Regions from separate parts of the Lonsdalea populi genome, predicted to be linked through region 1. Evidence: predicted binding sites of a transcription regulator. Region 1 holds the regulator's gene; each other region holds the start of a gene.

Evidence for each region. Region 1 encodes sigma-54, which starts transcription at its own class of promoters, with help from an activator protein. Its sites were predicted from a motif close to GTTGGCACANNTTTCGCTNT; they were not measured.
Region 2: glnK (P-II family nitrogen regulator) is a predicted target of sigma-54. The motif match lies at 8,349-8,368, and genes of this name have one in related genera.
Region 3: glnA (glutamate--ammonia ligase) is a predicted target of sigma-54. The motif match lies at 1,681-1,700, and genes of this name have one in related genera.

The regions. Positions count from the first base shown of each region.
Region 1 is NZ_CP065534.1:3,524,690-3,535,591, forward strand. Features, by position in the region: gene mlaE (lipid asymmetry maintenance ABC transporter permease subunit MlaE) at 1-132, opposite strand, end outside; gene mlaF (phospholipid ABC transporter ATP-binding protein MlaF) at 140-952, opposite strand; gene I6N93_RS15595 (calcium/sodium antiporter) at 1,230-2,192, shown strand; gene kdsD (arabinose-5-phosphate isomerase KdsD) at 2,225-3,211, shown strand; gene kdsC (3-deoxy-manno-octulosonate-8-phosphatase KdsC) at 3,282-3,848, shown strand; gene lptC (LPS export ABC transporter periplasmic protein LptC) at 3,845-4,414, shown strand; gene lptA (lipopolysaccharide ABC transporter substrate-binding protein LptA) at 4,392-4,970, shown strand; gene lptB (LPS export ABC transporter ATP-binding protein) at 4,974-5,699, shown strand; gene rpoN (RNA polymerase factor sigma-54) at 5,745-7,178, shown strand; gene hpf (ribosome hibernation promoting factor) at 7,202-7,489, shown strand; gene ptsN (PTS IIA-like nitrogen regulatory protein PtsN) at 7,588-8,076, shown strand; gene rapZ (RNase adapter RapZ) at 8,236-9,090, shown strand; gene npr (PTS phosphocarrier protein NPr) at 9,087-9,359, shown strand; gene aepX (phosphoenolpyruvate mutase) at 9,927-10,844, shown strand.
Region 2 is NZ_CP065534.1:1,084,859-1,095,760, reverse strand. Features, by position in the region: gene I6N93_RS04875 (efflux RND transporter permease subunit) at 1-1,021, shown strand, start outside; partial or broken gene I6N93_RS17425 (transposase) at 1,263-2,182, shown strand; gene tomB (Hha toxicity modulator TomB) at 3,286-3,654, shown strand; gene I6N93_RS04865 (HHA domain-containing protein) at 3,707-3,910, shown strand; RNA gene ffs (signal recognition particle sRNA small type) at 4,258-4,354, opposite strand; gene I6N93_RS04855 (MGMT family protein) at 4,517-4,837, shown strand; gene I6N93_RS04850 (YbaY family lipoprotein) at 4,858-5,430, opposite strand; gene tesB (acyl-CoA thioesterase II) at 5,640-6,503, shown strand; gene amtB (ammonium transporter AmtB) at 6,608-7,900, opposite strand; gene glnK (P-II family nitrogen regulator) at 7,941-8,279, opposite strand; gene I6N93_RS04830 (SmdB family multidrug efflux ABC transporter permease/ATP-binding protein) at 8,585-10,375, opposite strand; gene I6N93_RS04825 (SmdA family multidrug ABC transporter permease/ATP-binding protein) at 10,368-10,902, opposite strand, start outside.
Region 3 is NZ_CP065534.1:3,753,408-3,764,309, forward strand. Features, by position in the region: gene typA (ribosome-dependent GTPase TypA) at 1-1,409, opposite strand, end outside; gene glnA (glutamate--ammonia ligase) at 1,781-3,190, shown strand; gene glnL (nitrogen regulation protein NR(II)) at 3,395-4,444, shown strand; gene glnG (nitrogen regulation protein NR(I)) at 4,453-5,865, shown strand; gene I6N93_RS16680 (YshB family small membrane protein) at 6,014-6,136, shown strand; gene hemN (oxygen-independent coproporphyrinogen III oxidase) at 6,220-7,593, opposite strand; gene yihI (Der GTPase-activating protein YihI) at 7,781-8,314, opposite strand; gene yihA (ribosome biogenesis GTP-binding protein YihA/YsxC) at 8,529-9,167, shown strand; gene I6N93_RS17510 (spot 42 RNA, inhibition of DNA synthesis) at 9,280-9,327, opposite strand; gene polA (DNA polymerase I) at 9,625-10,902, opposite strand, start outside.

The DNA.
Region 1 (10,902 bases):
CAGCAGCGGCCATTGTCTGGCGAGCTCCGGTTTCCCCACCAGCGCATTGAACAGCATGAGTCCCGCGCGTCCGAACGACGTGCATACGTTAATGCCGACGCGTCCGAAAGACGCTAATGCCTGAAATAGCATGAACAAATTAACTCCCCGCTTCCAACAGCTCGCACGTGTAATCTCCCGCAGGATAGCGGAAAGGCACCGGCCCGTCGGCAATACCGTCCAGGAACTGGCGGACACGCGGGTCGGCGTTCTGCTGCAGATCATTCGGCGTGCCTTCGGCAATCACGCGCTGATCGGCAATGATGTAGGCATAGTCCGCGATGCTCAACACTTCGGGCACATCGTGCGAGACTACAATACAAGTGACACCGAGCGCGTGATTCAGTTCATCAATCAGTTTGACCAGCACGCCCATCGTAATCGGGTCCTGCCCCACAAATGGTTCGTCAAACATAATCAACTGCGGATCGAGCGCGATGGCCCGCGCCAGCGCCGCCCGCCGCGCCATGCCGCCGGATAATTCGGACGGCATCATAGAGGCGGCCCCGCGCAGCCCCACCGCTTCGAGCTTCATCATCACGATAGTGTGCAGCAATTCCGGCGGAAGCTGGCTGTGTTCCCGCAGCGGCCAGGCGACGTTGTCGAACACGTTGAGATCGGTAAACAGCGCGCCGGATTGAAACAGCATGCTCATTTTTTTGCGGGCTTCGTACAGCCCGGAACGAGAAAGCGCAGGAATATTTTCGCCGTCGAACCAGACTTCGCCCTGATCCGGCGGCAGTTGGCCGCCAATCAGGCGCAGCAGCGTGGTTTTGCCGATGCCGGACGGCCCCATGATGGCCGTCACTTTGCGTTTAGGGACGTTCAGGGAAATATCGGTGAAAATCTGCCGATTTCCCCGGCGAAAACTGAGCCCGCGAACTTCAACCAGGTTAGAGACTTCGGGATTCATCATGTGTTTCCTTTCCGACTGCGCGAGCGGCGCAGTCATCAGTATTAAGACCGTCTGTTGAACCGCCCTTCTACGCCGGATGACGCATCAGGCATTCACTGTGACAAACGGCCATCACTAATTCGTAACCAAAGTTGCCATTGGTTTTACTTTTTCACACTACACAGTCAAAATTAGCGCCAAAGATGAAAAATGACTTTCTTGTTCACTATTCGTCCAAAAAATACTGGTTTGTGCGCCAATAAACCGGTGATTATACCTGAATAAAGGACGCTTCATGTTTTTTGCGACAGTACTCTTGATTGTTGGTTTGATTCTGCTGGTTTATGGTGCCGACCGCCTGGTTTACGGTGCTGCCGTGTTGGCCCGCTCCTTCGCCGTTCCACCGATGGTGATCGGCATTACCATTGTCGGACTCGGTACGTCGTTGCCGGAACTGATGGTTTCGGTCACCGCAGCGCTGAATCATCAGATAGATATGGCGGTAGGCAACGTGCTCGGCTCCAACATCGCCAATATTCTGCTGATCCTCGGCAGCGCGACATTAATTCGCCCACTGACCTTCCATTCGGTTCTGGTGCGTCGGGAGCTGCCGCTGATGTTGATCGTCACGGCGCTGTGCGGCGTCTTGCTGCATGACCATGTCCTTAGCCGACTGGATGGCGTGATACTCCTGCTGGCCGCCACGGCCTCCGTCACGCTGATACTGCGCATGGCCCGTACCGCCCAGCAAGCAGGCGTGGATAGCCTGACGCGCGAGCAGATGGACGAGCTGCCGCGAGACGATAACTCGACCGTCGCCTTACTGTGGCTGGTGCTGGGCGTCATTATTCTGCCCATGGCGACGCGCATCGTCGTGGACAACGCCACGGTGATCGCCCGCAGCTTCAATATTAGCGAATTGACCATCGGTCTGACGGTGCTGGCTATCGGCACCAGCCTGCCCGAACTCGCCACCGCGATCGTCGGCACGCTCAAGAAAGAGGACGACATCGCGCTGGGCAACCTGATCGGTTCCAATATTTTCAACATCGGCATTGTGCTGGGCGTACCGGCGCTGCTTTCCCCCGGCGCGTTGAACCCGTTAGCGTTCAGCCGCGACTACTGGGTGATGCTGGGAGCCAGCGTACTACTGGCGGCACTGTGCCTACGCCAGAAACGGTGCATCGGTCAGGGCGCGGGCGCGCTATTGCTGTGCGCGTTTATCGCTTACCTCGCCATGCTGTTCTTTTTTTCATAGCCGGGACTTATCGGCAACGCAGGACGTTTTGAATGTCACACTTTGAGCTACCCTCCCATTTCGATTTCCAGCGCGCAGGGAAACAGGTTTTATCCATTGAGCGCGAAACGCTGGCTCAATTGGATCAGTATATTGACGACAACTTCACCCGCGTCTGCGAGATGATTTTCCGCTGCTCGGGCAAAGTCGTTGTGATGGGCATGGGGAAATCCGGTCATATCGGCCGCAAGATCGCCGCGACCTTCGCCAGTACCGGCACGCCGTCCTTCTTCGTGCATCCCGGCGAGGCCAGTCACGGCGATCTGGGGATGATTACCGCGCAGGATATCGTCATCGCCATTTCCAACTCCGGCGAATCCCATGAGATTCTGGCGTTGATCCCCGTGCTTAAACGCCTGCACGTCCCGCTGATCTGCATGACCGGCAATCCGGAAAGCACCATGGGAAAAACCGCCGACCACCATCTCTGCATTCATGTTTCTCAGGAAGCCTGCCCGCTGGGTCTGGCGCCCACTTCCAGCACAACTGCTACGCTGGTAATGGGCGACGCCATTGCGGTGGCGCTACTGCAGGCACGGGGATTTACCGCGGAAGATTTCGCCCTGTCCCATCCGGGCGGAGCGCTGGGTCGCAAACTGTTACTGCGGGTGAACGATATCATGCACACCGGCGATGAAATCCCCAGCGTGCCCCGCGATGCCTCACTGCGCGACGCGTTGTTGGAGATCACCCGCAAGAACCTGGGAATGACCGCCATCTGCGCCCCCGACGGCACCATCGAAGGGATTTTTACCGATGGCGACCTGCGCCGGATTTTCGATATGAATATCGACCTGAACAGCGCGCGCATCGTCGACGTCATGACGGGCGGAGGTATCCGCGTCACGTCGCAAATGCTGGCCGTGGATGCGCTGAACCTGATGCAGTCGCGTCATGTGACGGCGCTGATGGTCGCCAAAGACAATCGCCTGGTCGGCGTCGTGCATATGCACGACATGCTGCGGGCAGGTGTGGTTTAATCCAGCCACAGCGTCACCTAGCATTGACCCAATGACTTCAACCCGGCTGCAAACTAAGGACAAGCGCGACATGAGGAAAACCCCGCCGAACACCGAGACCTGCTACGGCCCCGTCGCCGACGCGGTGATGAGCAAGGCCCGAAATATCCGTCTGCTCATCTGCGATGTGGACGGCGTGCTGTCCGACGGTCTGATCTACATGGGCAATCAGGGCGAAGAGCTGAAGACGTTCAACGTCCGTGACGGCTACGGTATCCGCTGCCTGCTGACATCCGACATCGATGTCGCCATTATTACCGGCCGTTCAGCCAAGCTTCTGGAAGACCGCTGCAGGACCCTGGGGATTTCTCACCTTTATCAGGGACAGTCTGATAAGCTTTTGGCCTTCCGCGAACTGTTGGATAAACTGGCGCTTGAGGCCCATCAGGTCGCCTATATCGGCGACGATTTGATTGACTGGCCGGTCATGGCGGAAGTGGGACTGAGCGTCGCCGTGGCGGATGCCCATCCGCTGCTGTTGCCCCGCTCGGATTATGTGACGCTCACCGCTGGCGGGCGCGGCGCAGTACGCGAGATTTGCGACCTGATTTTGCAGGCGCAGGACAAGCTGGAGTTCGCTAAAGGGTTGTCGATATGAATAAAACAAAGCGCTGGCTGACCGCCCTGCTGGTACTGATCGCGCTGGTGCTGCTCGGCTTGAATCTGACCGCGACCAACGATGACGCGACGCCCGCGATGTCGGAAAGCAATGCGCCGACCTATACCACTCAGCAAAACCTCACCGTAGTGTATGACCCAACGGGAAAGCTGACCTACAAGCTGGTGACTGAAAAAGCCGAATATTACGAAAATGACCAATTGACCTGGTTCACTCAGCCGGTAGCTACCATGTACAACGAATTAGGCGTCGCCACCTGGTCAGTCCGCTCGGATCGGGCCAAACTGACTAAGGATCGCATGCTGTATCTGTACGGCCATGTCGAGATGAACAGCCTGACGACAGATTCCCAGTTGGAGCGGGTCAAAACAGATAATGCTCAGGTGAACCTGATCACCCAGGATGTCTCATCCGATGATGAAGTCACGCTTTACGGTGCCAGCTTTACTTCCAATGGTTTGAAAATGCGTGGAAATCTGCGCAACAAGACAGCAGAGTTGATCGAAAAGGTAAAAACCTACTATGAAATTCCAAAAAATCAATAAAGCACTGCGCCACGCGCTGATCGCCAGCTCGCTGTTTTCCGCCAGCATGCCGGCATTGGCGCTGACCGGCGATACCGATCAGCCGATTCACATCGACTCCGACCAGCAGTCTTTGGATATGCAGGGCAACATCGTCACGTTTACCGGCAATGTCATCGTCACGCAGGGATCGATCAAGGTTCAGGCGGACAAAGTCGTCGTCACCCGTCCGCAGGGCCAGCAAGGTCGCGAAGTGATCGAAGGCTTCGGGAATCCGGCGACGTTCTACCAAATGCAGGACAACGGAAAGCCCGTCAAAGGCCACTCGCAGAAAATGCGCTACGAGCTGGATAAGGACAACGTGATTCTGACGGGCAACGCCTATCTGGAACAGCTGGACAGCAACGTCAAAGGAGATCGCATCACCTATCTGGTCAAACAGCAGCAGATGCAAGCATTCAGCGATAAAGGCAAGCGTGTGACAACGGTTCTGGTTCCGTCCCAGTTGCAGGATAAGAACGGCCAAAGCACGGCACCGGCCAAGTCCCCCAAACCGCAACAGCGAGCGACGCAATAACTCATGGCTACATTAATCGCAGAAAATCTGGCTAAGGCATACAAAGGCCGCAAGGTCGTGGAAAACGTCAGCCTGAAGGTCAACTCCGGAGAAATCGTCGGCCTGCTGGGTCCGAACGGCGCAGGCAAGACCACGACGTTCTACATGGTCGTCGGCATCGTCCAGCGCGATGAAGGCCGTATCATTATCGACGGCGACGATATCAGTCTGCTGCCGCTGCATGACCGCGCGCGCCGCGGCATCGGCTACCTTCCTCAGGAAGCCTCGATTTTCCGGCGGTTGAGCGTCTACGATAACCTGATGGCCGTGCTGCAAATCCGTAAGGATCTGACGCAGGAACAGCAGGCGGACCGCGCCAATGAGCTGATGGAAGAGTTTCATATTGCTCATTTACGCGATAGTCTGGGACAATCCCTCTCCGGTGGGGAGCGTCGTCGGGTTGAAATCGCCCGAGCGCTAGCAGCCAATCCCAAGTTCATTCTTCTGGATGAACCTTTCGCCGGGGTGGACCCAATTTCGGTGATAGATATCAAGAAAATTATTGAACACCTTCGCGACAGCGGTCTGGGTGTCCTCATCACCGACCATAACGTCCGCGAAACGCTGGACGTCTGTGAACGTGCCTATATCGTCAGCCAGGGCCATCTTATCGCTCACGGTTCACCGGCGGACATATTGGCCGACGAACAGGTCAAACGCGTCTATCTGGGCGAAGGCTTCCGACTCTGACGTCATACTTTTATTCGTATTATCCACGGGAAGTTAGCGCTATTTATGAAGCAAGGTTTGCAACTCAGGCTTAGCCAGCAACTGGCAATGACGCCACAGCTACAGCAGGCAATCCGTCTGTTACAGCTGTCCACGCTTGAACTCCAGCAAGAAATTCAACAGGCGCTGGAAAGCAACCCCTTGCTGGAACAAACCGACCCCCACGAGGAGGTCGAGACGCAAGAAAGCAGCAGCAGTGAAGCGCTGGATACCCGGGAAGCACTGGAGCAGAAAGAGATGCCCGATGAGCTGCCGCTGGACGCCGCCTGGGATGAAATCTACACGGCGGGCACGCCCTCCGGCACCAGTACCGACTACCGCGATGATGAGCTGCCGGTCTATCAGGGCGAAACCACTCAGACGCTGCAAGATTATCTGATGTGGCAGGTTGAGCTGACGCCGTTCTCCGACACCGATGCCGCCATCGCGACCTCCATCGTCGACGCCGTCGATCCCACCGGTTACCTCACCGTCTCTCTAGAAGAAATCCGCGACGGCGTCGGTAACGAAGAGCTGACGATGGAAGAAGTGGAAGCGGTCCTGAAACGGGTCCAACGCTTCGATCCCGTGGGCGTCGCTTCGCGCGATCTGCGCGAGTGTCTGCTGGTTCAGCTGTCGCAGTTCGACAATAAAACGCCGCGCTGGGAAGAAGCCAAGCTGATCGTCAGCGACTATCTGGACCTGCTGGCGAACCACGACTTCCGCACGCTCATTCGCGCCAGCCGTCTGAAAGAAGACGTGCTGAAAGAAGCTCTGGCGCTGATTCAGTCCCTCGACCCGCGTCCGGGACAGTCCATCAACACCGGCGAGTCGGAATACGTGATTCCCGACGTCCTGGTGCGTAAAGTTCAGGATCGCTGGTCCGTCGAACTCAATACCGACAGCGTACCGCGGCTGCAAATCAACCAGCAGTATGCCGCGCTGGGCAACAGCACGCGCAGCGACAGCGACGGTCAGTTCATCCGCAGCCACCTGCAGGAAGCCCGCTGGCTCATCAAAAGTCTGGAGAGCCGCAACGACACGCTGCTGAAGGTGACACGCTGCATCGTTGAACAGCAGCAGGCCTTCTTCGACCACGGCGAAGAATACATGAAGCCCATGGTGCTGGCGGATATCGCCCAGGCGGTGGAAATGCACGAATCCACCATTTCCCGCGTCACGACGCAGAAGTTCCTGCACAGCCCGCGCGGCATCTTCGAACTGAAATATTTTTTCTCCAGCCACGTCAATACCGACAGCGGCGGAGAGGCGTCGTCCACCGCCATCCGGGCATTAGTCAAAAAATTAATCGCTGCGGAAAATCCCGCCAAACCGCTGAGCGACAGCAAGCTGACCACCCTGCTTTCCGATCAGGGAATCATCGTGGCCCGGCGCACCGTTGCCAAATATCGCGAGTCTTTATCCATCCCACCGTCCAACCAGCGTAAACAGCTGGTTTGACCTTAACTGAGAAGGAAGACGCCATGCAGCTCAACATTACCGGACACCATGTTGAAATTACCGATGCCCTGCGCGATTTTTTAACCACCAAATTCGCGAAGCTGGAGCAGTATTTCGATCGCATCAATCAGGTGTACGTGGTGCTGAAAGTGGAGAAGATCCAGCAAATCGCTGAAGCCACGATCCACGTCAACGGCGGTGAGCTGCATGCCACATCAGAAGCGGACGATATGTATGCCGCCATCGATCTTCTCATCGACAAACTGGCGCGACAGTTAAACAAACATAAGGATAAACTGAAGCAGCACTGATTTTTCCTCCGCCTCCGGCGCAAGGCCCGGAACGGCCCGCTCCGTAAGGACAGCCGTTTCGGCCGCTGGAGGCCCTTGTGTTGCCAGGTGAGTATAAAATGAGTAACGATTCCATTATGCAACTCAGCGCCGTACTTCGACAGGAGTGCACCCGCAATGCCGTGAGCTGCCAGAGTAAAAAACGCGCTCTGGAAATCATCAGTGAACTGGCTGCGGCGCAGCTCAATCTGCCCTCACAGATTGTCTTCGACGCCGTTCTAACGCGGGAACGTATGGGCAGCACCGGTATTGGCAACGGTATTGCCATTCCTCACGGCAAGCTCGAGAACGATGACTCGCTAAGCGCCGTGGGCGTCTTTATCCATCTGGATCAACCCGTCGCTTTTGACGCCATCGATAACCAGCCGGTGGACCTGCTGTTTGCCTTGCTGGTTCCCGCCGAACAATGTAAAACCCATTTGAATACGCTGGCGCTGGTCGCCAGACAGCTGTCGGATAAGGCGCTGTGCCGCCGTTTACGGAGTGCGCAGAGCGATGAAGAGCTGTATCAGATCATGACCGAATCGGACAGCGCCGAACAGCCCTGATATAAGGGGAAAGCGCATCCAGACAAAGATTATGACCGTACCGGACGCCGTGTGTTAACGCCTGCGTCCGGTAAACATTCCGGCGAAGGCCGGATGACTAACATAAGCTAACGGTGGCAGCGAGACCTTTATCCTTCCGCTGCCTGAGGGAGTCGTCAGATGGTGCTGATGATTGTCAGTGGTCGTTCAGGCTCGGGCAAATCCGTGGCCTTGCGCGCGCTGGAAGACATGGGTTTCTACTGCGTAGATAACCTGCCTGTAATTCTGCTGCCGGATCTGGCCAATGCCCTGGCGGCGCGGAATATCTCGGCGGCGGTCAGCATTGACGTGCGCAACATGCCGGAAACGCCGGAAGTGCTGGAACAAGCGCTGACCCGACTGCCGAGCAGTTTCTCGCCGCAGCTGCTGTTCCTGGACGCCGACCGCAATACGCTGATCCGCCGCTATAGCGACACCCGTCGCCTGCATCCGCTATCCAGCCGGAACCTGTCGCTGGAAAACGCCATCGACGAAGAGAACAATCTGCTGGAACCGCTGCGCTCCCGTGCCGATTTGATCATCGACACCTCCGAGATGTCGGTGCATGAACTGGCCGAGATGCTGCGCGCCCGCCTGTTGGGCAAGCGGGAACGCGAGCTGACGATGGTGTTCGAATCGTTCGGCTACAAGCACGGCATCCCTATCGACGCCGACTACGTGTTCGACGTCCGCTTTCTGCCAAACCCGCACTGGGATCCGAAACTACGCCCCATGACCGGGCTGGATAAACCCGTCGCGGCGTTTTTGGATCGCCACACCGAAGTGCACAACTTCATTTATCAAACGCGCAGCTACCTCGAACTGTGGTTGCCGATGTTGGAAACCAACAATCGCAGCTACCTGACCGTCGCCATTGGTTGCACCGGCGGCAAACACCGCTCGGTCTATGTCGCCGAGCAGTTGGCTGATTACTTCCGCTCCAGAGGCAAAAACGTGCAGCTGCGCCACCGGACGCTGGAAAAACGTAAATCATGACAGCAAGACATACCGTTGAAGTCAAAAACCGCCTGGGTATGCACGCCCGCCCGGCGATGAAGCTGTTCGAACTGGTTCAAAATTTCGATGCTGAAGTCATTCTGCGTAATGAAAGCGGCATTCAGGCCGAGGCCAGCAGCGTTATCGCCATGCTGATGTTGGATTCCGCCCAAGGCCGCCACATCGAAATTGAAGCGACCGGTCCGGATGAAAACGAAGCGCTTGCGGCGGTCGTTATGCTATTTGACGCCGGTTTTGACGAAGAATAACCGTTCCCATGCCCGCCTTTCTGCGCCATCGGCGCATGCCATCCCTCTTTCGTCTCCCTACTCTGCTGGCAAGTATCAACGCCGAATAGCCGAAGGCTATTCGGCTATTTAGGATGAAGAATAAATACCGCTTTATAAAATCATTGTTCAATTATATATTTCACTTTTTATTTTGAATAAAAAATAAAGGCAAATATAGTATTACCTGCAACCATTCATTTCATCGTTATCCAAGAATATTTCTCAGTTCCAAAAACTAATTTCTCCGCTAAACAATGAATTATTCTTTTTATTGTTTAGCTCTGGCAGGGATTTGTACTATTTAAATTTCAATACCAATGCCGTTTTCTTGTTTAAGTTCAGAAAGATATACAAAACCATGCAAAATATAAAACCTGAGAATAGGTTTTGTCATTAACGAGAGAATTAATAATAATGATCGCCGAGGTTTGAATTAACCCAAATAAAACCAGTGAGTTTATAAATTCCGTTTTCTAAGAGGCTTCCCGACTTTTTAACGCGGGGTAAAGCTGGCTAGAATAATAACATAATGAAGAGGATATTATTATGTCTGTAAGCAAACCAATGAATGCCAAAAGCAGCACGCCGGATATACGCCGTGGCGCACTGAGGCAATTACTGAATAAAAAGAAATCAATTCGTGTTATGGAGGCTCATAGCCCATTATCCGCGCTGCTTATCGAAGAAGCAGTACATAGGGAAGGTGAGGACGAAATTAAATTCGACGCATTTTGGTCCAGTTCACTAACTGATTCTACATTACGGGGTCAGCCGGATACTGAATTATTGGATTACCACCGCCGTTTTACTGCAATTTCAGATATCTTTCATGTGACCTCCAACCCTTTAATTTTCGACGGTGATACGGGAGGTCAGATAGAGCATTTATCCCACCATGTGCGTCAGGCTGAAAACCTGGGCGTTTCCGCCATCATCATCGAGGACAAAACCGGTCTGAAGAAGAACTCGTTATTCGGCAATGACGTTAAACAGACCCAGGCGAGCGTTGAAGATTTCTGTGCAAAGCTGACGTCTGCCAAGCGGGCTCAAGTGACGCCTGAATTCATGCTTATCGCCCGCATTGAAAGCCTGATTCTGGAGGCGGGAATGGAGGATGCAATCAACCGGGCCTTACGCTATGTAGAAGCCGGCGCCGACGGCATTATGATTCACAGCCGTTGCCAGACACCGGATGAGATTCTGGAATTCGCCAAAATATTCCGCAGCTATTATCCAGAAATACCCTTGGTTTGCGTCCCAACAAGTTATAACAAAATAACATTCCAGCAACTTACCGATTACGGTTTTAATATTATTATTTATGCTAATCACATGTTGCGGGCTTCTTATCCGGCGATGAAGAATATTCTTCCTGAAATTCTAAAACATGGGCGAACAAAAGAAATAGAAAGTCAATGCTTATCTATTAAGGAGATTCTGAATTTAATCCCCGGAACGAAATAATTATTCACCCACCAATATATTTTATTATTAACTACTTGGCCTTAAAAAGGAATTAATT
Region 2 (10,902 bases), 1.4 Mb from region 1:
AGATACGCTGGAGAGCGTCCGTCCGAACGGCATGGAAGATACACCGCAATATCGTCTGGATATCGATCAGGAGAAAGCGCTTGCGCTGGGCGTCACGCTGAATGAAATCAACTCGACGTTGGCGACCGCGCTGGGGGGAAGTTACGTCAATGACTTCATTGACCGCGGCCGGGTGAAAAAAGTATACGTTCAAGCGGATGCGAAGTTCCGCATGCTCCCTGGCGATATTCAGAATTGGTATGTGCGCGGTACCGCCGGCCAGATGGTTCCGTTCTCCGCCTTTGGCTCAGCCCACTGGGAATATGGTTCCCCGCGTCTGGAACGTTATAACGGCTTACCCTCGATGGAAATTCTGGGTGAAGCCGCACCGGGAAAAAGTACCGGTGAAGCGATGGCGCTGATGGAGGAGCTGGCTTCGCAGTTGCCTGAAGGGGTCAATTTCGACTGGACGGGGATGTCTTATCAGGAACGTCTGGCAGGGAACCAGGCGCCGGCACTGATTGTCATTTCTGCTATCGTCGTGTTCCTGTGTCTTGCCGCACTATATGAAAGCTGGTCGATCCCCTTCTCCGTCATGCTCGTTGTGCCGCTTGGGATTTTGGGGGCCGTCGTCGCTGCCAGTATGCGCGGGTTAGAAAACGACGTGTACTTTAAGGTAGGGATGCTCACAACCATTGGGCTATCGGCCAAGAACGCCATCCTAATCGTGGAATTTGCGAAAGACCTGATGGAAAAAGAAGGGAAAGGGTTGGTGGAAGCAACGCTTGATGCCGTGCGGATGCGTTTGCGCCCCATCCTAATGACTTCCCTAGCCTTTATTTTGGGCGTCGTGCCGCTGGTCATCAGCTCCGGCGCTGGCTCCGGCGCTCAGAACGCGGTAGGTACGGGGGTCATGGGCGGGATGTTGACCGCCACCATTTTGGCTATTTACTTCGTGCCCGTCTTTTATGTCGTCGTCAGTCGACGCTTCAGTAAAAAGAAAGGCGCGGAGAATACAGGACACCAGCCCGACCAGCACTGACTCGCATCCTCAGTCAAAATAGGCCGCTAAAGCGGCCTCTCCAAACTGTGACAAAGTCCTGGCCTCCCGGCCAGGAATTTGATCTATATGGTCAGTGCAAAAACGGACTGACCTCCATACTCAGAGAACTCGCCCCCACGGCAATATCCGTTAGAAATGGTTACCCTCGAAGACCCCCGAAGACCATCTGGTACGCAAGATTGATGCCGCCATCGACTTAAATTTATCCGCACACCGCCCCCTCAGCGAGAACGGCCTCCGCTACTTCAAAGACAGCAGTGTCGTCCAGCAGATTTTGGCCCTGTCGTCGAGCTGGCGCGGGTAAATGGTATCGCCAATGGCCGGGCGCTTTATACCGACAGTACCTGAAAGCCAACGCCAACCCACGCAAGGGGGGTAAACGAATGGCGCCCTGAAAGGGTAAACGAATATATGGAACAGCTTAACTCCGCAGTGGAGGCCGGCCGGAAAAACACGAAAAAAACCGCCGCCCGCCATAAAAAAGTAGACGAAAAGCGAAGCCTCCGTTAAGAACACCCGAGTCAGCACCGCCCCGCAAAGCGGCTTCATACACCGGGACAACAAGCCGCAGCGCTTCTTCCATCTAGCACCGCGCGACAGAGGAGAAATACGGCATCATCATGGATACACATGTCACACCGGGCAACGTGCATGACAGCCAGCCTTATAGCGGAAAAGTGACTGATGTACAGTACAACAGACCGTAACGGCTACCGACACTATGGTCTGATGCCGGAAAATGCCCTGCCTTCCATTTTCGAAGTAAGCACATAAAAAACAGTGAGATGCAGAAGACTCTCACCCGACATGTGCGCGAAGAGGCAAAGGAGAAAGCGAATGCGCTAAGGTAGACAAAATGGGGTAAAACGATATACGCGCGGCGCAAGGATACGTTAGAACGGAGCTTCACGGATGCGAAACAACATCATGGCTATTGCTATGCGCGGTTCCTGGGGATGAAGAAAGTGGGTGCAATGCCTGCTGGCGGCGACGGCGCAGAATATGAGGAAGATGATGCTGTTTTGTCTGCTGCTACTGGCAGAATGCGGGCCGATAAGGCCTAACCAGAGGCAAAAGATGGCGTTGAAAGTCTCATGGCATGAAAGGCCAAAATATCTCAGTCTCGACCTGCAGTCTTAAAAGAACCCCATGACTACAAGTCACAGTGGTCGGCAAATAAAAAAAGGGCGATCTTTGTTATAACATAACATGAAAAATGACATATAATACTACTTAATATATGCCTCCCCATTACCTCACTTTGTTTTCCCATGACAACAGCGTAATCACCAACTACACCGCAGGTTCCAGGATAACAACGCAAAAAACCATGAATATGAGGAGAAATTTTATCTCAGTGTCACCATTGAGGTTTCTATAGCCTCTCATCTTTACTGCGCAGATGAGCAAATGAGTATTCAAAAAGGGAGGCACAATACGCTCCCAAAAAAGATAAAGTTGTTTTCTTATATCTTAAAGACGGGGGAAACTTCATGCAGGTATTAAGCTCACTGCGCAGCGCTAGAATCTCCACAAGGATTGGATCGTTTTAGACAGCACGACAAATTTACGTCATTTGTAAAAGTAACCCTCGGTTTATTGCGGTTCAGGACCAGAAAAATAAAAAAAACTAATGAATAACTCATCGGACTTCTATGCTGCAATCAATAATCAAACAATCAAACTTGAAGAAACCTCTCTCGCTCTTGTGGTTTTAACAATTAGGTAACCCACTAACTGTTAATGAATCAGCCTATTTTGTTCTATTGCCTTTAAGCACCGTCGGCCTTTTGACCCCCATAGGAGAATCAGAGTCCCTATACCACCCGCCTTTCAGTCAACACCGTTGTAATTTTCTGATGCTATTTTTGTTACACTTTATATAAATGCCTTACATTCAATTTTGGGAAAACTAATTAACATCGTAAAGACTACCCTTAAAAGGGACTTTAAATAGTCTTGTGACTCAATGAATACATTACAAAATTTAAACGGTGAGTTCGATAACAGCAATTGCTACATAAAATGTCCGCGCTGTGCGAACCTACACGTTCTTTGCTATAGTTGTTACGGAATGATTTTTACAATGGCGTGAGGACATTCTTTACATTCACCGTGTTATCCTTAGTTGGTCTATTGAGGACGGCAGAGTGTAATCTCTCTTATGCAATTCATCGCTTTACCTGCTAAGGCAGGAGTAAACCCTAAGTAAGACTGAACCATGGCTTAACGGAGGGATTGAAATGGATGAGTACTCACCCAAACATTATGATATTGCCCAACTCAGATTCTTGTGTGAGAATCTGCGCGATGAAAGTATCGCGACTCTAGGTGACAGTAATCACGGCTGGGTGAATGATCCGACCTCCGCAATAAATCTTCAACTCAATGAACTTATTGAGCACATTGCGGCCTTTATTGGCACCTATAAAATTAAATATCCGGATGATGAAGAGTTGTACATGCGGGTTGAAAAATATCTAGACGATACTTATATTCTTTTTAGCAATTACGGCATTAATGATGCAGAGCTGCGGAGATGGCAAAAATCTAAGTCGCAATTATTCAGAATGCTCTCAGAAAAGAGCAACTATGCAACAGTAAGAACTTAAGAAATTATTTGCCTTATACTTATTTAACCCAGGAAAAATCATAAAGGTTATTATGAAAAAAATAGATTACTTGATGCGTTTGCGCAAATGCACAACCATTGACACTCTTGAACGAGTTATTGAAAAAAACAAGTATGAACTCTCAAACGATGAGTTAGAAATGTTCTATTCCGCGGCGGACCACCGTTTGGCCGAGCTGACCATGAATAAGCTCTACGATAAAGTTCCCACCGCCGTATGGAAATACGTGCGTTAATACGTATTAATCACCCAAGTTAAGCTAAAAGTACATTGAGCCGATATCATGATCGGCCTTTTTCTTATTAGAAAAATTAAGCAATATGCTAAAATTAGTAACAACTCGTATGTGCGTATTTCTTCCTTAATTCATCTGAAACAACTTAACATCCATTTCATGAAACACCACCCTACCGATTGAGATATGTCTTTTTATAAACTTACCTTCAATGGTTTCAATGCTTAAATCCGGTAGCGTCCAATAAATTAAAAACAAGGTAACGTCAGATTCCTAAACAACGGTCATTCTGAAAAATAAAAAACAAGAAAGGGAAAAGAGGCAGGAAACATCTGAAATGGCGGAGGCCCCGCCAGCTACATCCCGGCACACACATCGCCTGCTGCGGCTGCTTCCTTCCGGACCTGACCGAGTCCACAGGTTAGTGTTGCGGGAGAACCAACAGGGCCTCCATTGACGGCTCCGCACTGCGAAGCGGTGGGCATTATCAGCGATGGCCTAGTCAATTGCAAGCCGACACAACGTAACCGCTGTTTTCTTATCCATAACTTGCTTGATACCATGCGCTATTTATCAGTCTCATGGCAAACAGGATATCCATACGCTATGTCGCCCCACGAAGATAACTTTCGACAACGCGTTTTTCATATCATTGCGGCGATCCCCTTTGGTCAAGTCGCAACCTACGGGGATATTGCGCACTTGGCCGGTTCGCCGCGGGCTGCTCGTCAAGTCGGCGCAGTATTGCGTAATCTGCCTGAAGGAACAACGCTCCCCTGGCACCGGGTGGTCAATCGAAAAGGCGAGCTATCGTTGGCGGGACCTAGTCACCAGCGCCAAAAAAAAGCGCTGGTGACGGAAGGAATAAGATTTAATTTGGCAGGCAAAATTGATCTCGACCTATTTCGTTGGCGACCAACCGAGTAAATTTGCTCGCCCGCCGTTGATTACTGGATCGGTGACACGGTAGTACCGCCAAGGGGCGGCACCGTAGCTCCGCTGTGGACATCCGTTCCGGCCGCTAACGGTACTGACGGGTTAGCCGGCACAGGAACAGACTCCACCGGAACCAAGGTCAATTCGGCGGAACGAACGCCATTATTGATAACAGGAACAACGCTTTCTGTAATCAGTGTGACACGGTGGTTGATGGCGACTGCAGCGCTCAAAAGCACTCGTGCGTTAGGTTGGATATCGTTCGGGTTATAAGGCAGAACGAAGTTGAAAGGCGACTGTTTTCCGTGAGTCAATGTCACCCGCTGGGCAATGATTTTCGAAGGTGCGTCAGCTAATGAGGCATCTGAAACGGTCACCGTTAACACAGCATCCGCTGGCAGTGCGATTTTTTGTCGAATATTCACCGTACCGGTCACGGAAGGCTGCGCAATACCGGGCAGATAGCTGCCACTCGCCGGGATAGGGCCTCTGACATCCGGAGCTACACCACTATCACTTTTATCTGCACACCCAACCAAGCCGATCGATACCATGATACCGCCCAAGATATGCCATAATTTCATTTGGTAAGTCTCCCTTTATCATTTATCTGGCCTTCGGCGAAAACCGATGACCGCTAAGTAGCAAGAACCACTCGGCGTTTTAATTATGGTTCAATATCTTGATATTTTCATAAGGGATGACAGAAAGAACCAAAAACAAAAAAGTGGGGTCATGTGGTTATCGCTACAAGGACCCGCAACATGGCGTATTACTGACAAGGCTGATAATGATGAGTCAGGCACTACAACAGCTTCTCGATTTGCTGAATCTAGAAAAAATCGAGGAAGGTTTATTTCGTGGTCAAAGTCAGGATTTAGGGTTGCGACAAGTCTTTGGCGGCCAGGTTGTCGGTCAGGCGCTTTCGGCGGCGAAACAGACAGTATCCAAGCAACGCAGCGTACACTCTTTCCACTGCTACTTTCTTTTGCCGGGAGAAAGTCATAAGCCCATTATCTATCAGGTTACTACCCTGCGCGAAGGTAAGAGCTTCAGCACGCTTCGTGTAGATGCAATTCAGAATGGCCGTCCTATTTTTCATATGACCGCCTCATTCCAGCAGCCAGAGTCGGGTTTTGAACACCAGAGCGTGATGCCACAGGTGCCTATGCCTGAAAGCTTGCCTTCGGAGCAAGATATAGCCCAGAGTCTGGCTCATTTGCTGCCGCCTCAATTGAAAGCGACGTTCACTAAAGAACACCCTATCGAAATGCGACCGGTAAAATTCCATAACCCGCTAAAAGGGGAAGTTGAACCGCCTATCCGCCACGTCTGGTGTCGCGCTAACGGTAAACTGACTGACGATGAGCGTGTTCACCAGTACCTTTTGGGATATACCTCCGACTGCAATTGCCTGCTGACTGCACTCCAACCCCACGGCGTCGGTTTTCTCGAGCCCGGTATGCAAGTCGCCACTATCGATCACTCAATGTGGTTCCATCGACCATTCCGTATGGATGACTGGCTGCTTTATGCGGTCGACAGCCCATCGGCCTCCGGTGCCAGAGGGTTAGTCCGAGGCCAGTTCTACACTCGAGACGGCGTGCTTATTGCCTCCAGCATGCAAGAGGGCGTCATTCGGCGACGCAACGCATAACCGCTCTACCTCATGACTTTCCACAAAAAACCACCCGCAGTAACCGACGGGTGGTTTTTTGTGGCAGTCGAGGCGTGCGTGCGATACACGCCTCCAGATACTGATTATTGGTTGTATGCGTTTTCGCCGTGGCTGTTAACATCCAGCCCTTCACGTTCTTGCTCTTCCGGTACGCGCAGACCAACGGCCATATCAGCGACTTTGAAGGCAATGAATGCGGCTACGCCAGACCATACGATAGAAACGATCACGCTAAACAGCTGTACCCAGACCTGACGGGCCATGGTGACACCCTCTGCGTAACCTACGCCGCCCAAGGAAGACGAGGTGAAGACGCCCGTCAGAATGCAGCCGACGATACCGCAGACGCCGTGAATGCCGAAAACGTCGCACGGATCGTCAACACGCAGCCAACGTTTTAACACTGTCACACCCCACAGACCAGCAAAGCCGCCCGCGAAACCAATGACCATCGCACCGCCTACGCCGACCGTGCCCGCTGCAGGCGTAATCGCAACCAAACCTGCGATACAACCGGAGCATGCGCCCAGCAGAGAAGGCTTGCCACGCAGAACCCATTCACCAACCACCCAAGCCAGAATCGCGGCCGCAGTAGCGATCACCGTTGTCAAAAATGCCAGACCGGCGATATTGTTGGCAGAACTGGCAGAACCGGCGTTGAAGCCGAACCAACCGATATACAGGATAGCGGTACCGATGCACACCATCGGCAGATTATGAGGTTTGAATGCTTCTTTGCCGAAGCCAACGCGTTTACCCAGCAAGATCGCGCCAACCAGCCCCGCAACTGCGGCGTTGATATGCACTACAGTGCCACCTGCAAAGTCTAGGGCGCCGTCAGCAGCCAAATAGCCGCCACCCCATACCATGTGAGTCATTGGCAGGTAGGACAATGTTAGCCACAGGACCACAAAAATCAGCGCGGCGGAGAAACGAATACGCTCCGCCAGAGCACCAATTACGAGAGCAACGGTGATGCACGCGAAGGAGCCTTGGAAGGCGACGTGGATGTACTGGTAGAACGTACCGCTCTGAGAATTAATATCGATGCCATTCAGCATAAAGTTGCTTAGACCGCCGAAAAAGGCGTTGCCAGAGCTGAACGCAACGCTGTAGCCATAGGTGACCCATAGCAGACAAACCAGCGCGAAGGCGACAATAACCTGGGACAGTACGGACAGGACGTTTTTAGAACGAATCAAACCGCCGTAGAACAGCGCAATACCCGGAATGGTCATAAAAAGCACCAAAGCAGTACAAATCATCATGAAAGCATTATCGGCTTTATCAATCACTGGTGCTGCAGTGTCTGCCATGGCGCATGCTGGGAGCATAGCTGCGGTACCCAGACCAGACAAGAAGGATAGTTTTTTCATTTTCATTCATCCCTATTTATAAGGCTAAATCAGGTAGTTGTTATAGTGCAGCTTCATCTGTTTCGCCGGTACGGATGCGAATGACGCGCTGTAATTCGGCGACAAAGATCTTACCGTCGCCAATCTTGCCGGTGTAGGCGGCTTTGCTGATCACATCAATCACTTCATCGAGCTGATCGTCAGCGATAGCGATATCTATTTTCACTTTAGGCAAGAAGTTCACACTGTATTCCGCGCCGCGGTACAATTCCGCATGGCCCTTTTGGCGTCCGAACCCCTTCACCTCTGTGACGGTAAGACCTTGAATACCAATAGAAGACAGGGCTTCTCGCACGTCTTCCAACTTGAATGGTTTAATTACCACAGTCACCAGTTTCATTCTCATCCCCCTTAACCCGTTAAGTTCAGGCCTGTGCCGTCACTATCCAATGTCTCTACGCCATCATTGAAAGCAATTGATGTGCCATAAATGATTCGACGTTGGAAAAGCGGTGAAAGGTGATGAATGCGCGCATCGCGGAAATCGCGTTTGAATAAAGTATGGACGATCAGGAATGAAAGCGCACACAACCAGCGCACCATTTTTGTGCGTGACGCCTAATTCCGGTGCATGCCACCTTTTGGCAGGAGAATCTCTGCCAAGTTATGGTGCGTACCAACAATCAGACGCGGTTTAGAGGGAGTCTAGAAAGACATCTCCGCAGTGTCAGTGTCGTAGCGTTTAGCCTCTGCAAGGGCTTGTCCTGCCAGCTGTAGCTGATACATCTGATAATAACGTCCTTGCTGAGCCAGCAATTGCATATGTGTTCCCTGCTCAGCAATTTCTCCGTGGTTAAGCACCAGAATATTGTCCGCCTCGACGATGGTGGATAAGCGGTGGGCGATGACCACCAGCGTGGTTTGAACTCTAATCAACCGTAGCGCCTTCTGGATAGCTTGTTCGGTTCCAGAATCGATATTAGCGGTCGCCTCATCAAGAATGAGCACTTTAGGCGAATTCACCAGTACGCGGGCCAGCGCAAGCAGCTGTTTTTGCCCCACGGAAAGGTTATTACCCTGCTCGCCGATTCGGCTATGAATCCCCTCAGGCATATCCCTGACCAGCTCAGCCAGTTGCACCATTTTCAGCACGTGCCACACGTTCTCTTCATCGATATCTCGACCCAACGTGACGTTTGCATAGACCGAGTCCGCGAGGACCACCGGATCCTGCTGAACCATTGCCACATTGCTGCGCAGCACGGTGTGAGACAACGTCGGCAGCGGACGCTGATCCAGCCGAATGACGCCAATATCGGGGGTGTAATACCCCATAAGCAGATTCGCCAGCGTGCTCTTGCCGCTGCCGGTATGCCCCACCAGCGCGACAAATCCCTTATCAGGGATGTGCAGATTGATGTTACGTAATACCGGCTTGCCGCTGCGGTAAGAGAAAGTTACATCGCCGATATCAATGCGCCCGCTGGCTAGGGGACGTAAATCGTCGCCATAATCCTGACGCGTGCCATCCATCAGCGCGAAAATACGCTCTCCGGCCACGACGGCTTGCTGCAGCATCGACTGCTGAGTCGTCAGCTCAATCAAGGGTTCGTTGAGCCGTCCAAGATAGTTAATGAAGGCATATAACACGCCAACACCTACCGAGCCGACCGAGCTAAAGCCGAACTGCAACAGAAGCCCGCACATCACCAACGCGGAAAACAGGCTCAGCAGCGGACGTAACAGAAAGCCTTCCAGACGCAGCGTTTGCATACGCGCTAAATAGTGCTTTTGACTGACTTCACTCAGGCGTTTGCCGAACCGAGCCTGCTGACGAAATTGCTGAATGACGCTCATACCACTGATGACTTCGTTAAAGCCATCGTTGATATCCGCCAGATAACTACGCACACGGCGCACGATGGGCGTACTATAGCGCTGGTAAATAACCATCACCACCATCACAGCCGGAAAAATGGTCAGCGCAACGAGCGCCATACGCCAATCAAGGCTGAACATCGCCACCATCATGGCGCTGATGAGCGCCGCGCTGCGCAGCACCGTCGCCACCACCATCACGTAGAGATCCCGGACCACTTCCGTATCGTTCGTCACCCGGGAAATCAGTTGCCCGACAGGCTGAGTATCGAACGTCGACAGCGGTTGACGTAACGCGGCGTCCATCACATCGATGCGTAATTGCTGTACGACGCCCACCGCAACCCGATTAAAGGTCAACGATTGCAGGTAGTGCAGTGATGCGGCGAGGAGTTGCAGCAACACGTAAACTGCCGCCAAACCGCTGGCCAACATCAGCGGGAACTGCCCTTTTGAGACGAGATGGTCGATAAAATAACTGATGAGTATGGGTCCTGCGACTTCAGCCGCCGCCGCAACCCAGAGCATCACCACGCCTACCGCCAGCGGCTTACGCCAGGGTGAGCCGTAGGCCAGTAGACGTTTCAGCGTCGGCCAGAGCGGATGTGAATTATTCACCTTTGACCTCCTCAAGCGACGTCGGCTCGTCCAATGCGGCTTCCAGTTGCTGGTAACGATACATGTCCTGATACCAACCTGATTCGAGTGACAACGCCTGATGATTGCCGCGCTGCGCCACCTGGCCCTGTTGCAGCACGAGGATTTCATCCGCGTTGACCAAGGCGGAAAGCCGGTGTGCGCTGATGATCAGCGTGCGCCTTTCACCCCACTCACGCAGGTTGTTCAATATTTCGTGTTCGGTGCGTCCGTCCACGGCAGACAAGGCATCATCCAGCACCAGCACCTCGGCTTCCAGCAGGAGCGCGCGGGCAATAGCAATCCGCTGCTTCTGACCGCCGGAGAGCATGACGCCGCGCTCGCCCACTTCGGTCTCATACCCCTGCGGCAAACGCAGAATATCGTCGTGAACATTCGCCAGACGCGCCGCTTCCTCAATTTGCGCTTTGGTCGCATCCGGTCGTCCCAAGGCAATATTGCCTGCTACCGTATCCGCAAACAGGAACGGCGTTTGTCCCACGACGGCG
Region 3 (10,902 bases), 230 kb from region 1:
CTGAACGTGGAGTACAGCAGACCAGTACCAGACGTCATGGTCATGAACTCGGTACGGAAACCGATCAGACCGCGGCTAGGGATAACGTAGTCGAGACGAATACGGCCCTTGCCATCTGGAACCATGTCTTTAACGTCGCCTTTACGCTCGCCCATCGCCTGCATGACGGAGCCCTGATGCTGTTCTTCGATATCCAGCGTCACGTTTTCGAACGGTTCTTGGTTGCGACCATCAATCACGCGGTTGATAACCTTCGGACGTGAAACGGCCATTTCGAAGCCTTCACGACGCATGTTTTCAATCAGAACGGACAGGTGAAGCTCACCACGACCGGATACGCGGAAAGCATCCGCATCTTCAGTCTCTTCAACGCGCAGCGCAACGTTGTGGATCAGTTCTTTGTTCAACCGCTCAAGGATCTGACGCGACGTCACGAACTTACCTTCTTTACCGCAGAAAGGAGACGTGTTGACGCAGAAGAACATGGTCACGGTCGGTTCGTCGACGCTTAGCGCAGGCAGCGCTTCAACGTTCGTCGGATCGCAAATGGTATCGGAAATGTTCAGCTCGCCCAGCCCCGTGATAGCGATAATGTCGCCCGCTTCCGCCAGCGTAGATTCGATACGCTCCAAACCCATGTGGCCCAGGACTTTACCGACTTTACCGTTGCGCGTTTTGCCTTCGCTGTCGATAACAGTCACCTGCTGATTGGGCTTAACAGTGCCACGTTTGATACGGCCGATACCGATAACACCGACGTAGTTGTTGTAGTCCAACTGAGAGATTTGCATCTGCAGCGGGCCGTCACGGTCAACTTTCGGCGCTTCGACGTGTTCGATGATCGCTTCAAACAGCGGCGTCATGTCGCTGGCCATATCGGAGTGATCCAGACCCGCGATACCGTTTAACGCAGAAGCGTAGACGATCGGAAAGTCCAGTTGCTCGTCAGTGGCATCCAGGTTTACGAACAAGTCGAACACCTGATCGACAACCCAGTCAGGGCGTGCGCCCGGGCGGTCGACCTTGTTGATGACCACGATCGGCTTCAGACCATTGGCAAATGCTTTTTTGGTCACGAAACGGGTCTGCGGCATCGGGCCATCCATTGCATCAACGACCAGTAGTACCGAGTCGACCATCGACATAACACGTTCTACCTCACCGCCGAAGTCGGCGTGCCCTGGGGTATCAACGATGTTGATGCGGTAGTCTTTCCAATTGATGGCGGTATTTTTAGCGAGGATGGTGATCCCACGCTCTTTCTCCAAATCGTTGGAGTCCATAACACGTTCGGTGGCTTCACTACGTTCATCAAACGTACCGGACTGTTGTAGCAGCTTGTCGACCAGGGTGGTTTTCCCATGGTCAACGTGCGCAATAATAGCGATGTTACGCAAATTTTCGATCACAGCTTTGCCTCAGGCATTTAGAAATAGCGCGCTATTGTACACGGATTAATCGAGGGACTAAACAGGATCACAAACATCTCTTGCAAACAACCTCACCTCGAGGAGGTTGTGATCCCTTTCACGGTGCAATTGCGCTACAAACACATTGAAGAGCACCAATCTGGTGCTAACAATGCAAAATAAAGCACTATCTTGGTGCGGGTTACTATATTGGTGCAGCCGAAGTCCACTTAGAAAACCACAGAATAGGCTCTCAGGCACAAATACTAAAGTTGGCACAGATTTAGCTATAGTTTACGGACGGTCACAACAACATTCCACAATGATATTCGTTCCACGACGATAAATGATATAACCCGGGAGAACCAAGTATGTCAGTTGAACACGTTTTGACGCTGCTGAAAGAACATGAGGTGAAATTCGTCGACCTTCGTTTCACCGATACTAAAGGTAAAGAGCAGCACGTCACGATCCCTTCCCATCAGGTAGATTCAGATTTCTTCGAAGACGGCAAAATGTTCGATGGTTCTTCTATCGGCGGATGGAAAGGCATCAACGAATCAGACATGGTGTTAATGCCTGACGTCACGACCGCCGTTCTCGACCCGTTCTACGAAGAGTCTACGCTGATCATCCGCTGTGACGTCCTCGAGCCAGGCACCATGCAGGGCTACGACCGCGATCCGCGTTCCATCGCCAAACGCGCAGAGGACTTTCTGAGTTCTTCCGGCATTGCGGATACGGTACTGTTCGGGCCAGAACCCGAGTTCTTCCTATTTGATGACGTTCGTTTCGGCAGCAGTATCTCCGGCTCTCACGTCACCATTGATGATATCGAAGGTGCCTGGAACTCCAGCAAAGAATACGAAGGCGGCAACAAAGGCCACCGTCCATCCGTAAAAGGCGGTTACTTCCCAGTTCCGCCTGTCGACTCTTCTCAGGACATCCGTTCCACCATGTGTCTGACCATGGAGCAGATGGGTCTGGTCGTTGAAGCCCATCACCACGAAGTGGCGACAGCGGGTCAGAATGAAGTGGCAACCCGCTTTAACACCATGACCAAGAAAGCCGACGAAATCCAGATTTACAAATACGTCGTTCACAACGTCGCGCACGCTTTCGGTAAAACGGCGACATTCATGCCGAAACCGATGTTCGGCGATAACGGATCCGGTATGCACTGCCACATGTCTCTGTCCAAAGACGGCGTGAACCTGTTCTCCGGCGATAAATACGGCGGCTTGTCCGAAATGGCGCTGTACTACATCGGCGGCGTGATTAAACATGCGAAAGCCATCAACGCTCTGACCAATCCGGCGACCAACTCGTACAAACGACTAGTTCCAGGCTATGAAGCGCCGGTCATGTTGGCTTACTCCGCGCGTAACCGTTCTGCATCCATCCGAATCCCGGTGGTTGCTAGCCCGAAAGCGCGTCGTATCGAAGTTCGCTTCCCGGATCCGGCAGCCAACCCATACCTGGCTTTCACCGCGCTACTGATGGCTGGCTTAGACGGCATCATCAATAAGATCCATCCTGGCGACGCCATGGATAAGAACCTCTACGATCTGCCGCCGGAAGAAGCGAGCGAAATCCCGACCGTGGCAGGCTCGCTGGAAGAAGCGCTGAATGCGTTGAACGAAGACCGTGAGTTCCTGACCCGCGGCGGCGTGTTCACCGAAGACTCTATCGATGCTTACATCGAACTGCGTCGCGCAGAAAACGACCGCGTACGTATGACTCCGCACCCGGTAGAGTTCGAACTGTATTACAGCGTGTAAGTATTCGCGCAATGACGGCAGGCCCGAATAATAATGGTGTTGAAACTGCCGTCGCTAACAAACGTTCTTGTTTATTTTGTTGCCGTGGAAACTTTTCAGCCCATCTTCGGATGGGCTTTTTTCTCCGCGCAACATCGCACGGTTGCTAAGTCACAGTAATCAATCCAGAATGTAACGCACTAAAATAGTGCAGGAGTCTGCGTTATGGCAACAGGCACGCTGCCCGATGCTGGGCAGATCCTCAATTCTTTAATCAACAGCATCCTACTGCTGGATAAAAATCTGGCGATCCACTATTCCAACCCAGCAGCGCAACAACTTCTGGCTCAGAGCTCGCGAAAACTGTCGGGAACGCCACTGCCTGAACTGCTGGGTTATTTTTCGCTTAATATTGATCTGATGCTGGACAGTCTAAATTCCGGACAGGGATTTACGGACAATGAAGTCACCATCGTGGTCGACGGCCGAGCCCATATTATGTCGCTGACGGCGCAGCGTATTCAAAATGATTTTATTTTGTTGGAAATGGCGCCGATGGATAACCAGCGCAAACTCAGTCAGGAGCAGCTGCAACACGCGCAGCAGCTTGCGGCGAGAGATCTGGTGCGCGGGCTTGCCCATGAAATCAAAAATCCGCTGGGAGGCTTGCGCGGCGCGGCGCAACTGCTGTCCAAAGCGTTGCCGGACCCATCGCTGACGGAATACACCAAAGTCATTATCGAACAGGCGGATCGCCTGCGTAATCTGGTCGATCGCCTATTGGGGCCGCAGCAGCCGGGGCTGCATGTGACGCAAAGCATTCACCAGGTTGCTGAACGGGTTTTCCAGCTGGTTTCATTGGAAAAGGCCGATAACGTCACGCTGGTCAGAGACTACGACCCCAGCCTGCCGGAGCTGATGCACGACCCGGATCAAATTGAACAGGTCCTGTTGAACATCACCCGCAATGCGTTGCAGGCGTTGGGAGAAGAAGGCGGTTCCATCACGATCCGGACTCGCACCGCCTTCCAGCTGACGCTGCACGGCGTCCGTTATCGCCTGGTGGCGCGCATAGATATTGAGGATGACGGCCCGGGCGTTCCGGCCCATTTGCAGGATACCTTGTTTTATCCGATGGTCAGCGGACGCGAAGGCGGTACCGGACTCGGACTGTCGATAGCCCGTAATCTTATCGATCAGCACTCCGGTAAAATTGAATTTAACAGTTGGCCAGGTCACACCGAGTTTTCGGTTTATCTGCCCATTCGCCAGTGAGGTCCATGATGCAACGAGGGATAGTCTGGATTGTCGACGACGATAGCTCCATCCGCTGGGTGCTCGAACGCGCTCTCACCGGAGCCGGCTTAACGTGCGCTACGTTCGATAACGGAAATCAGGCGTTGAATGCGTTATCTACGCAAACGCCTGATGTGCTGCTTTCCGATATCCGTATGCCGGGAATGGACGGCCTGGCCCTGCTTCAGCAGATTAAACAGCGCCACCCCATGCTGCCGGTCATTATCATGACGGCGCATTCCGATCTCGATGCGGCGGTCAGCGCCTATCAGCAGGGCGCCTTCGATTATCTGCCAAAACCTTTTGATATTGATGAAGCGGTCGCGCTGGTGGAACGCGCCATCAGCCACTACATGGAGCAGCAGCAGCCGGTCCGTAATCAGCCTATCAGCGGGCCGACGACGGACATCATCGGGGAAGCGCCCGCGATGCAGGACGTATTCCGGATCATCGGACGCCTTTCGCGCTCTTCCATCAGCGTCTTGATCAACGGGGAGTCCGGTACGGGTAAGGAGCTAGTCGCGCATGCGTTGCATCGCCACAGCCCTCGCGCCAAAGCCCCTTTCATCGCGTTGAACATGGCCGCGATCCCTAAGGATTTGATCGAATCAGAACTGTTCGGCCATGAAAAAGGCGCCTTCACCGGCGCTAATCAGATCCGCCAAGGCCGCTTTGAACAGGCCGATGGCGGCACGCTGTTTCTGGATGAAATTGGCGATATGCCGTTAGATGTGCAGACTCGCCTGCTGCGTGTACTGGCGGACGGACAGTTCTACCGCGTCGGCGGCTACGCGGCGGTCAAAGTCGACGTGCGTATTATTGCCGCGACCCACCAAAATCTGGAACTGCGGGTGCAGGAAGGCAAGTTTCGCGAGGATTTATTCCACCGTCTGAACGTCATCCGCGTACATTTGCCGCCGCTGCGCGAGCGCCGGGAAGATATTCCACGCCTCGCCCGCTACTTCTTGCAAGCGACCGCCAAGGAACTGGGGGTTGAACCGAAGAACCTGCATCCTGAGACCGAAGCGGCGCTGACGCGTTTGCCGTGGCCCGGCAACGTCCGCCAGTTGGAAAATACCTGCCGTTGGTTGACTGTCATGGCCGCGGGTCAGGAGGTACTGATTCAGGATTTGCCGCCAGAGCTGTTTGAAACCACCGCGCCTGACGCCACGGTACACGTCCAACCCGACAGCTGGGCGACCCTGCTGGCGCAATGGGCTGACCGGGCGCTACGTTCCGGTCATCAAAACCTGCTGGCTGAAGCCCAGCCAGAAATGGAGAGAACACTGCTGACGACCGCGCTGCGCCATACGCAGGGGCATAAACAGGAAGCCGCTCGTCTGTTGGGCTGGGGGCGTAATACGCTCACGCGCAAGCTGAAAGAGTTGGGGATGGAGTAACGCCCGAGGGCTCTCTGGCAGGCAGAGTCGTCCCCCTGCGGGAGCAGAGGAAAAAGAAGGCCTCAGCGCAGGGATGATTGTCGTAAATTTATACTTTACATGATCATAATCAGCAGTATGATCGCTGCGCTGACAGGAGAATATAACCATGCTGGAATCACTTTTTTCGGCGTTGTCACAAGGCGCTGAAATGGGCAATGCGGTGGGACACTCCCCGCAGACAGCCATCGCAGCCGTTTTGTGTGCCGCCTTGATTAACTTTTTTAACTGATCCCGCAGGCCATCACCGTGGGTTCACGCTGGCAGGAAAGATAAAAACAGCCGCAAAGCGGCTGTTTTTATTTCTATCGGGACTTATATCACCCGTGAGAACTGGCGAGTTTGCATCTTACTGCGCAGATAAATGTCGAAACACATGCAAATATTGCGGATCAGCAAGCGCCCCTTCGGCGTCACAATCAGCTCCCGAGACGTCGCCTCAATCAGACCATCAGCCACCATCGGCTCCAGCAAGGTCAGATCCTCAGAGAAATAATCTTCGAAATCAATCTGATGTTCCGCTTCTATCGCAGCATAGCTTAGCCTGAAGTTGCAGATCAGCGTTTTAATGACATCCCGACGAATGCAATCGTCATGCGTTAATTGCACGCCGCGCCACAGCGCGTTGCCCTGGGTCTGGACCTGAGTGTAGTAGTCCTTTAAGACCTTCTGATTCTGAGCATAACTATCACCGATCATACTAATCGCGGAGACACCCATCCCCAGCAAATCAGTCTCGCCCTGCGTCGTATAGCCCTGAAAGTTTCGATGCAGTTTCCCTTCGCGCTGCGCCACCGCCAACTCATCGTCGGGGCGCGCAAAATGGTCCATGCCGATGAACTGATAACCCGAGGCGGTCAGGTCATGGATCGTCTGCTGTAAAATATCCAGCTTCTGCTCAGCGCCAGGCAAATCCGCTTCCTTTATTTTCCGCTGCGCGGCAAATAATGTCGGAAGGTGGGCGTAGTTGAACACACTTAACCGGTGCGGGCCTAACTCTGCCACGCGTTGGAGCGTATAGGCGAAACTTTCCGGCGTCTGTTTCGGCAGACCGTAAATCAAATCGATATTGGTGGAGGTGAACCCGAGCGCTTTGGCCCGTTCGATTAGGGCAAAGATAAACGTTTCGTCCTGTTCACGATTGACCAATCGCTGAACCTCTTTATTGAAATCTTGTACCCCCATGCTCAGGCGATTGAACCCTTCCTGATACAGGTGATCCACGATATCCAACTCGATTTCACGCGGGTCTATCTCCAGCGACATCTCCGCATGAGCGTCAAACGTAAACTGCTCGCGCAACAGCGCCATTAAGCGGGTGATTTGTTTTGCATTCAGGAACGTCGGGGTTCCGCCGCCCCAATGCATCTGAGTGACGATTCTTCCGGCGAACAGTGGGGCTCGCTGACGGATTTCCTGTTCAAGGACATCCAGATACTCGTCCGCCTTGTGCAGCTGACGCGTCACCAGCTTGTTGCACCCGCAGAAATAGCACAGACGATGGCAAAACGGGATGTGGATATACAGGGAAAGCGGTCTCTCGGGGTAACGAGCGACCGATTGCAGAAAAGCGGATTCATCGTAGCTTTCGGTGAATTCCAGCGCGGTAGGGTAAGACGTATAGCGGGGACCGGAGTAGTTATACTTTTGTATCAGCTCCAAATCCCAATCGATGCTCGTTCCAGACATAGTGCTGCTTACTCCTTGCGGTATCGTTTATTGCCTGACCGTCTCTGCGGTATTGGCTGCTGCCGGGAAGACAGGCTGCGTCGCAGCAATCGCGTCTTCCTGTTCGACAGACACCACAGTTTAGCCAACAGACTCAGCAAAAAACACATAACCATCAAGGTTAAAATCAGAAACACCCCTTTTAACATCAATGACCGTCTGTGGGCTGGTTGCGTTTAAGCAACTGCAGCATATCTTCCTGAGGCTTTTCCTCTTCTTCGTCGTCATCCAGCTCGATGCCCAGCAGCTCCATCAGCGCATCGATACGGTCGAGTTTCTCGTCGACCCAGGATTGATCTTTCACGGAAAGCGTCTCCCCTTTTTCAAGCAGATCGAGCAGTTCGTCCAGACGCGGATCGTTTTCCAGCATCTCCAGCTCGGCTTCCGGTGACAGCGTCGCCCGTTGTTCTAGCTCAGGCTCTGCCACGGAAACCACCGGGATTTCATCCGCCGGGGTCAGCGGGATCTTTTTCTTGCTGCCGATACGCGGATCGACAACTTTTCCCAGTCCGGAAGACGTCTTGTTATCGTTTCCGCCCTGGGCGCGGCTTCCCGCAGCCAGTCCACGACGTTTTTTCTGACGCTTACGTGCACGAGCTTCGGTATCCAATTCTTCACGGGTTTTTCTTTTGATTTTAGGTTTGGCGGCCTTACCGCCCGGCCGTTTGAAGGGCTGTTTCATGGTATCGATCTCAGATGATTAAGATTGTAGGGAATTGAGGCGGAATCTAGCAGAAAGCGCACGAATAAAAAAGCACCCAACTTCACGGAAGAAGCTTTTATTTTTTCACGATATTACGCTGATGTCGTCAAAGTGACGATACAGATAAAGACCACAGCCACGGCAAGTTACAGGTATAATCGCTGAGTAACTATTAATCCAGACAGAGACGAAAATTGTGACCCATCAATACAACTACCAGGTGACCCATTTCGTTACCAGTGCCCCGGACATTCGCCATTTGCCCGCAGATATCGGTATTGAAGTCGCCTTTGCTGGACGTTCAAACGCCGGAAAGTCCAGTGCTCTTAATACGCTAACCAATCAAAAAAGCCTGGCCAGAACCAGTAAAACCCCTGGGCGTACTCAGCTCATCAACCTGTTTGAGGTGGTCGACGGCATACGGCTGGTGGACTTGCCCGGCTACGGCTACGCGGAAGTGCCGGAAGAGATGAAGCGGACATGGCAACGCGCCTTGGGCGAATATCTGCAGAAACGTCAGTGCCTGCAGGGATTGGTGGTGCTGATGGATATCCGCCATCCGCTGAAGGATCTTGACCAGCAGATGCTGGAGTGGGCTGTTGCTGCAGAACTGCCGGTGCTGGTTTTGCTGACTAAAGCGGACAAGCTGGCTCAGGGCGCGCGCAAAGCGCAACTGAACGTGGTGCGTGAAGCCATACTGCCGCTGATGGGCGATATTCAGGTGGAGACCTTCTCGTCTCTGAAAAAGAGCGGCGTTGATAAGCTGCGCGAAAAACTGGACAGCTGGTTCAACGGCACCCCCTTCGAAGACTTCCCCGAACAGGGCGAATAATGCCTGATATCATGGGTTTAATAACCCATCGAAATTGACAGCCCCGCGTTCAGAATTTCAGCACCCCGATAAAAAACGCCCCGCTCAGAAAACCGAGCGGGGCGGCTAATATTCAGCCAAATCCGATTACGTGAAGTAAAAGGTCTGAAAGATAGAACATCTTACCTCTGTACCCTACGGCAACAACTCTACCCTATTTTTTTACGGCTACAAAGATTTTTTTGTTGTTTACTTTCACGCATTGCGTAAAGCATCGCCATAAAAGTGGACATCGCCGCATAATCTTGTAGCTTAATTACAAAACGGCCCGTTTTCTGATGAACATGACTCAAGTTTGTCAATAGTTATGCTAGATAACATAATGAATTTTGGGCATTAAGTATGCAGAGATTGCCTGCCGCAAGTCATAACAGGGCAGGGCAAATAGCACCGTTTTAGAAAGAAAAAGGAGGGTGAGTTAGTGTGCCTGATCCCAGCTAATACCGGTTCCCACGTCGACACGCAGCGGCACATCCAGCTTCATGCATCCTTCCATTAAGGCTTTGATTTTCGCCTTGGATTGCTCCAGCACTGAGTCATGGACTTCAAAGACCAATTCATCGTGAACCTGCATAATCATGGTCACCAGCGGTTCATCCTGTTGTTGCAGCCAGCCGTCGATGGCAATCATCGCTTTCTTGATGATATCCGCCGCCGTCCCCTGCATCGGCGCATTGATCGCCGCACGTTCCGCCGCCTTACGGCTCATGGCATTTCGCGCGTTAATTTCCGGCAGATAAAGGCGTCGACCATCCAGCGTGGAAACATAACCCTGTTCAGCCGCCTGCTCACGCGTGCGCTCCATATACTCCAGCACGCCCGGATATCGCTCGAAATAGAGATCCATGTATTTCTGAGATTCATTGCGCGGAATATTGAGCTGTCGAGACAGACCAAAGGCGCTCATGCCGTAAATGAGACCAAAGTTGATCGCCTTGGCGCTGCGTCGCTGCTCGGACGTCACCTTATCCAACGGAGAACCAAACACTTCCGCCGCCGTGGCGCGATGAATATCCAATCCCTCAGAGAAGGCCCGCAGCAGTCCGGCATCCCGAGAAAGATGAGCCATGATACGCAATTCGATTTGTGAATAGTCCGCCGCGACGATGCTGTAGCCTTCGCTGGCGATAAACGCCTGACGGATACGCCGCCCTTCCTCGTTACGCACCGGGATGTTTTGCAGGTTGGGATCGCTGGAAGACAACCGACCGGTCGCCGTCACCGCCTGATGATAGGACGTGTGTACCCTTCCCGTCAGCGGATTGATCATCACCGGCAGCTTATCCGTATAGGTAGATTTCAGCTTCGCCAAGCCGCGATACTCCAGAATCAGCTTCGGCAACGGATAGTCCAACGCCAGTTCCGCCAGCACTTCTTCGTTGGTGGAAGGCGCCCCTTTCGGGGTTTTCTTCCTGATGGGTAGCTGCAGCTTTTCATACAGAATGTGCTGCAACTGTTTGGTAGAAGAGAGATTGAAAGGCTCGCCAGCCAGTTCATGAACTTCAACTTCAAGCTCCGCCAGTCGCTTCGTCAACTCTTTGGAGTGCTCGGCAAGAATGCTGGCGTCAATCAATACGCCGTTGCGTTCCATACGCGACAAAATCGGCACCAGCGGCATATCGATATTGTCGAAAACGTTTCGTAGCTCAGGCTCTTTTTCCAGCTTTTCCCACAGCGTCTGGTGCAAATGCAGCGT